DNA from 2 places in the Achromobacter sp. HNDS-1 genome. Region 1 is predicted to be linked to the other one. Evidence: riboswitches for the same ligand, from Rfam matches in the RefSeq annotation. Region 1 holds a riboswitch; the other holds the start of a gene.
What was found. A riboswitch is a leader RNA that binds a small molecule or an ion and turns the genes downstream of it on or off. The one in region 1 is predicted to bind glycine.

Region 1 (3,399 bases):
ACCCCTGGCCGATGTAGTTGCGGTAGACCTTGTTGCGGCCGGCGATCTGCTTCAGTTCGGCCAGCACGTCGGCTTCGCTGCGCGACGGCGGCAGCGCCAGCGGCGCCTGGCTGCGGATCTTGGGCGGCACGACTTCTTCGATCAGGGCGTCCAGGCTGGGGCTGCCGATGGCGGCGAGCATGGCGGCCTGGTCGGCGTCGGAGGGGCCGATGTGGCGGGGGATGAAGTCGGTGTGGGTGTCTAGGGCGCGCGACATGGGGGGATCTCGGGATGGCGGTGTCGTCGGGAGGGACGGACGGTGATGCATATGGACGGGCGGCGGCGCCAGCGCCGCGCCCGCCCTGACGGGCTTAGCCGTTGGCGACGGCTTCGTAGCCGGCGGCGTCCAGCAGCTTGTCGGCATCGGCGGCGTTGACCGGCTTGATCTTGAAGATCCAGGCGGTGAAGGCCGATTCGTTGATCAGGTTGGGGTTGCTTTCCAGCTCGTCGTTGAACGCGACGATTTCGCCGGCCACGGGCGCGTAGATGTCGGAGGCGGCCTTGACCGACTCGACCACGCCGGCGGTCTCGCCCGCGTTCAGCTTGGCGCCGACCTTGACGTCGCCGACGAAGACCAGGTCACCCAGCTGGTCCTGGGCGGTATCGGTGATGCCGACGACGAACACGTCGCCTTCGGCTTTGACCCATTCATGGGACTCGGTGTACTTGCGATCGGTGGGCAGACTCATGGGAACTCCTGGGGGATTCAGATAGGGAAACGGTGTTGCGCGCCTCGCGCCGGCGGCCTGCCCCGAGGGCCCGGCCAGCGGCGCGAAGCTTCGAGTTTACGAGTGTTCGACGGCTTTGCCGTTACGGACAAACGGCAGCTTGCAGACCAGGGCAGGCACCCACTTGCCGCGGATGTCGACCTCGACCGTGTCGCCCGCGACCACGCCTTGCGGCAGGCGGGCAAAACCGATCGACACGCCCAGCGTCGGCGACATGGTGCCGCTGGTGAGTTCGCCCGTGCCGTTCTTGGTGCGCACCGCCATGTGGGCGCGCATCACGCCGCGTTCCTGCAGCTTCAGGCCGACGAAGGCGGCGGGCGTGGCGAACTGCTCCAGCGCGTCGCGGCCGATGAAGCGGCGCTCGGGGTTCTTCAGGGACACCGTCCAGGTCAGCGCGGCTTCGCCGGGCTGGGTCAGTTCGTCCATGTCCTGGCCGTAGAGGTTCATGCCGGCTTCCAGGCGCAGCGTGTCGCGCGCGCCCAGGCCGGCCGGGCGCACGCCCTGGGCCGCCAGGTCGCGCCACAGTTGCACCGCCTCGGCGGCGGGCAGCACGATCTCGAAGCCGTCTTCGCCGGTGTAGCCGGTGCGCGCCACCAGCGTGTCGTCGCCGACGCGGGCGGCCACGAACGGGGTCAGCGGCTCGCTGGCGGCCTGCCAGGCGGGGCGCGCGGCCCAGACCTTGGCGCGGGCGTTGGGCCCCTGCACGGCGATCATGGCCAGGTCGCGGCGCGGCGTGATGGTGACGTCGAACTTGCCGGCCTGCCTGACGCGCTGCATCCAGGCCATGTCCTTGTCGGCGGTCCCGGCGTTGACCACCACGCGCCATTCGTCGGCGGCGAAGAAATACACGATCAGGTCGTCGATGACGCCGCCCTGCGGGTTCAGCATGCAGGTGTAGAGCGCCTTGCCGGGCACGGTCAGCTTGGCCACGTCGTTGGCCACCAGGCGCTGCAGGAAGGCGTAGGCGTCGGGGCCGGTGATGTCGGCGTTGAGCATGTGCGAGACGTCGAACATGCCGGCGTCCTGGCGCACCGCGTGGTGCTCTTCCAGTTGCGAGCCGTAGGCCAGGGGCATGTCCCAGCCGCCGAAATCGACCATGCGGGCGCCAGAGGCGATATGTTCGTCGGCCAGCGGGGTGCGTTTGAGGGGTGCGGACATGCGCGGGTACTCCGGAGCGGCAGCGTTGCCAGGGTTACGGAATGCCGCCGGCGGACGGGATGCGCCCACGCAACGGCTGAATCTTCCGCCCCTCTGTCCTTTTGCCTGAGAGTTGCCCCGCGTGGCGGGTTTGCACCTTCGGCGCCTGGGCTGCTCGCTATGTCCCTGATTGGGCAGCGGCGCCAGGTCTCTCCAGAGTGCTGCTTTGCCGCGTCCGCGCGGTGAAAACCGGGACAGGGCAAGCATGCGCGGTATGGGATACCTGAGCGATTCCGGGCGAATTGCGCCTTCGGCGGCAGCCGCGAACGGCCGCTCTCTCCCGCAACATGCGTGACAGCGCCGAAAGCATACCGCGAAACGCGATTGCGTTGTTGATCCGTGAACGCTGGCCGGTCGCCGCGCCGCGCCCGTGTCAGCCCAGCGCGGTGTCCAGCAGCATCATCAGCACGAAGCCCAGCATCAGGCCGCAGGTGGCGTAGACCTCGTGCCCCTTGCGGTGCGACTCGGGGATGATCTCGTGGCTGATCACGAACAGCATGGCGCCGGCGGCAAAGCCCAGGCCCCACGGCAGCAATGCCGTCGACCAGCCCACCACCACCGCGCCCAGCACCGCGCCGACCGGCTCGACCAGGCCCGACAGCATGCCCAGCGCCACCGCGAACGCGCGCTTGTAGCCGGCGGCGATCAGCGCCACCGCCACCACCAATCCTTCGGGGATGTCCTGGATGGCGATACCGGTGGCCAGCGCGGTGCCCCGCAGCGGATCGTTGCCGGCGTAGCCGACGCCGATGGCCAGGCCTTCGGGCAGGTTGTGCAGCGTAATGGCGAAGACGAACAGCCAGGCGCGGCGCAGGCGGTGCGCCTCGATGCCCTCGCGGCCCTTGATGAAATGCTCGTGCGGCAACAGCCGGTCCATCAGCAGCAGCGCCGCCGCGCCCAGCAGGATGGCGGCGCCCACCGTCAGGCCCGCGCCCCAGGGGCCGGCGCCCTGCGACTCGGCCGCCGCGATGCCCGGCGCCACCAGCGAGAACGCGCTGGCCGCCAGCATCACGCCGGCGCCGAAGCCGAACATGCTGTCCTGCATCTTCTGGGGGATGGTGCGCGCGAACAGGATCGGCAGCGTGCCCGCCGCGGTGGCGCCGGCGGCGACCATGCCGCCCAGCAGCGCGTCGGCCACGTGCGGCGCATTGGCATCGAAATAGACCCAGGCCTGGTGCAGGCCCAGGCAGGCGACCAGCACCGCCAGCGTCCAGACGCTGACGCTGGTGGCCGCGGGCCGGATGCGATGACGGCTGAAGGTGTTCATGGTCCACTGCCCCCGCGCGATGCCGGCTCAGCCCACGGCGACGGCGTAGCGGCGCGCCACCTCGGACCAATCGATCACATTGTAGAAGGCGCCGATGTATTCCGGACGGCGGTTCTGGTACTTGAGGTAGTAGGCGTGCTCCCACACGTCCAGCCCCAGGATCGGCGT
Region 2 (3,399 bases), 1.5 Mb from region 1:
CAGCGCCTTGAGCACCCGCAACGCCAGCCGCACCCGCGCCTCATTCGGATAGTTGCGGTTGGCCAGGATCACGATGCCGAGCTTGCGCGACGGCACGAACGCCACGTAGGCGCCGAAGCCATTGGTGGCGCCGGTCTTGTTGATCCACACTGCCTGCTGCGGCGCCAGCGGCGGTTGCAGGGCCTTGACCGGCAGGGTCTCGAACGCGACCTGGGCGGAATTGCCGTGCACCACATCGTCCACCGACACCGGGTAAGAGTACTGCTCCCAGATCAGGTCCTGCGTCATCGCGCCCAGCTGGTAATAGCCGGTGTGGGTCTCGGCGATGGCGCGCTGCAGCGTGGCATCGACCGGCGCGGTGCCCAGGTTGATCTCGACGAAGCGCAGCATGTCGCGGGCGCTGGACTTCACGCCATAGGCCTCGTCGGCCAGCACGCCCGGGTTCACGCGCACCGGAGCGTCCTGCTTGTCGTAGCCCTGGGCATAGTCGGGCATCTTGCGCGGCGGCACTTCCAGGTAGGTGTCGCGCAGGCCCAGCATGGGAAACAGCTGCTGCTCCATCGCCGCCACGTAGGGCTGCCCCAGGGCGCGGGCCGCCACCACGCCCAGCATGCCGATGCTGGGGTTGGCGTAGGTGCGGCGCGTGCCGGGCGCGTACCGCGGGGTCCAGGCCTTCAGGTAGTCCATCAGTTGCGCCATGCTCTGCACCGCGTCCGGCACCTGCAAGGGGAAGCCGCCGGCGGTGTGCGTGGCCAGGTTAACCAGCGTCAGCCTGGCGAATTCGCTGCCTTGCAGCTCGGGCACCCACTTGGCCGGGCTGTCGGTGAGCGACAGGCGGCCCGTGGCCTGGGCGTAGGCGGCCAGCGTGACGGTGAAGGTCTTGCTGATCGACCCCAGTTCGAACAGGGTGTCGCTGGAGACCGCGCGGCGCGGCGCGCGCGAGGCGTCGCCGTAGTTGAAGAAGCGCTGCTCGCCGTCGCGGCTGACGCCGATGGCCATGCCGGCGATGCCGTATTCGCGCATGACCTCGGCCACGGCGGCGTCGACGGCGGCGGTGGCGCGATCGGCCTTGGCGGACGCGGATGGCTTGGCGGTGGATGCCGGCGTGGATGCCGGCGTGGATGCGGGCGTGGATGCGGGCGTGGATGCGGAGGTCGATGCCGTGGAGGCCTTGCCGGCGGGCGCTTGCGCAACGGCCGGGCTGGCCGAGGCGGCGCCGGCCAGGGCCAGCGTCAACGTCATGGACAGCAGGGAAATACGGAACATTGCCGGAACGCGCATGCGGAGTCGTCCTTTCGTTTTCCGGCCGGCGCGTGCCGGCGGTTCGGCGCCCAGTGTAGAGCCAATCCGGCGCCTCCCCTGGTATTAACCCTGAGTCCCGCGCGCGACGAATTTTGGCTATTCTCGGTGCGTCGATTCAAAACCCCGCAGAAGAGTCCCGCCCCCCGTGGCGGGCGCCGACGGAGCAACCGCCCCGGAAACTCTCAGGCAACAGGACTGCGCGGTCTAGACAATCTGGAGAGAGGCGCCTGGCGCCCACCGAAGGGGAACCCGCGCCGCCGCGCCCGGGTGAAGCTCTCAGGTACAGAGACAGATGGGGTGCCACGATCATTGGGTCGTGGCCACGCCATCTGGAGCCATCATGCCCCGCATCGCCATCATCGGCGCCGGTATCACCGGCGTCACGTCCGCCTACGCCTTGAGCAAACTGGGCTACGACGTCACCGTCTACGACCGCCAGCGCTATCCCGCCATGGAGACGTCCTTTGCCAACGGCGGCCAGCTGTCCGCCAGCAATGCCGAAGTGTGGAACAGCGCCGCCACCATCATGAAGGGCCTGCGCTGGCTGGGCCGCCACGACGCGCCGCTGCTGCTCAATCCGCGCCCGAGCTGGCACAAGTATTCGTGGCTGGCCCAGTTCATGGGGCAGATCCGCAACTACCGCCAGAACACCATCGCCACCACCCGCATGGCAATCGAAGCGCGCCAGCACCTGTACGCCATGGCCGAGGAGGAAGGCATCGACTTCGACCTGGAGCGCCGCGGCATCCTGCACATCTACCACGACGCCGCCAGCTTCGAGACCGCGCGCCGCGCCAATGCGCTGCTGCGCGAAGGCGGACTGGAGCGGCACGCCGTCACGCCGGAGGAAATCCGCGGCATCGAGCCGACGCTGCAGACGCCCTGCCACGGCGGCTTCTACACGCCGTCCGACGCCACCGGCGACATCCACAAGTTCACCAGCGGCCTGGCGCAGGCCTGCGCGCGGCGCGGCGTGCGTTTCGAACAGGACGCGGACATCCGCGCCATCAGCCGCGACGGCCTGCCCTACGTGCTGGATATCGCGCGTGAAGAAGGCGCGCGGCGCGAACAGCACGAAGCCGACGCCATCGTGGTCTGCGCCGGCGCCGCCAGCCGCCAGTTCGCGCGGCAACTGGGCGACCGTCTGAACATCTATCCGGTCAAGGGCTATTCGATCAGCGTGCACCTGGACGACGCCGCGAGCCAGGCCGCCGCGCCCACCGTGAGCCTGCTGGACGAGGCCGCCAAGATCGTCACCAGCCGCCTGGGCGACCGCTTCCGCGTGGCCGGCACCGCCGAGTTCAACGGCTTCAACCTGGACATCCGCGCCGAACGCATCCAGCCGCTGGTGGACTGGACCCGCCGCCATTTCCCCGGCGTGCGCACCGCGCGCGTGGTGCCATGGTGCGGCCTGCGGCCGATGATGCCCGACATGATGCCGCGCGTCGGCCCCGGCAAGCGGCCGGGCGTGTTCTACAACACCGGGCATGGGCATCTGGGATGGACGCTGTCGGCGGCGACGGCGCAAATGCTGGCGGCGAGCGTGCGGGAGGGGGTGGGACTGTCGTAAAGCCGTTGCGGCAGACCACAGGCCGGGACCGGGCGGGACGCGGACCGGTCCTCAATACCCCAGCAGCCGCGGCAGCGACGAGGCCAGCAGCGTCAGCCCCGAGCAGGTCAGCAGCCCCAGCACCACGCGCCGGAACGTGACTTCCGAGATGCCGATGTACAGGCGCGTGCCCAGCAGCGTGGGAATCAGCATGGCCGGCGCCACCACCGCGAACATGGGCGCCATATCGCGCGTGACGATGCCGGTGGCCAGATAGATGGCCATGGTCACGGCCAGCATCGACAGGTTGAAGTTCTGGATCACGGCGCGCTGCGTGTCCTTGTTGAAGCCGCGCAGGGTGCACCACAGCGTCGGCACGCTGCCGGCAAAGCCGCCGATGCCGCCCAGCACGCCGCCCGCCAGCCCCACCGCGCCATCGCCCCAGCGGTTGCCGCCGATGCGCGGCAGCCGCTGCGCCATCAGCATCACCGGGCACCACAGCGCCAGCAGCGCGCCCAACACCGCCTTGAACCAGTCCATGTCCAGGT

Region 2: it holds a riboswitch for glycine, as region 1 does, so the genes downstream of both, ABFG95_RS04245 (D-amino acid dehydrogenase) here and gcvT (glycine cleavage system aminomethyltransferase GcvT) in region 1, are expected to answer to the same signal.

What each region holds. Positions count from the first base shown of each region.
Region 1 is NZ_CP157584.1:2,431,655-2,435,053, forward strand. Features, by position in the region: gene gcvP (aminomethyl-transferring glycine dehydrogenase) at 1-256, opposite strand, end outside; gene gcvH (glycine cleavage system protein GcvH) at 351-728, opposite strand; gene gcvT (glycine cleavage system aminomethyltransferase GcvT) at 825-1,925, opposite strand; glycine riboswitch at 2,009-2,131, opposite strand; glycine riboswitch at 2,165-2,257, opposite strand; gene ABFG95_RS11220 (ZIP family metal transporter) at 2,338-3,231, opposite strand; gene ABFG95_RS11225 (superoxide dismutase) at 3,259-3,399, opposite strand, start outside.
Region 2 is NZ_CP157584.1:948,092-951,490, forward strand. Features, by position in the region: gene ampC (class C beta-lactamase) at 1-1,281, opposite strand, end outside; glycine riboswitch at 1,419-1,510, shown strand; glycine riboswitch at 1,512-1,598, shown strand; gene ABFG95_RS04245 (D-amino acid dehydrogenase) at 1,643-2,872, shown strand; gene ABFG95_RS04250 (sulfite exporter TauE/SafE family protein) at 2,924-3,399, opposite strand, start outside.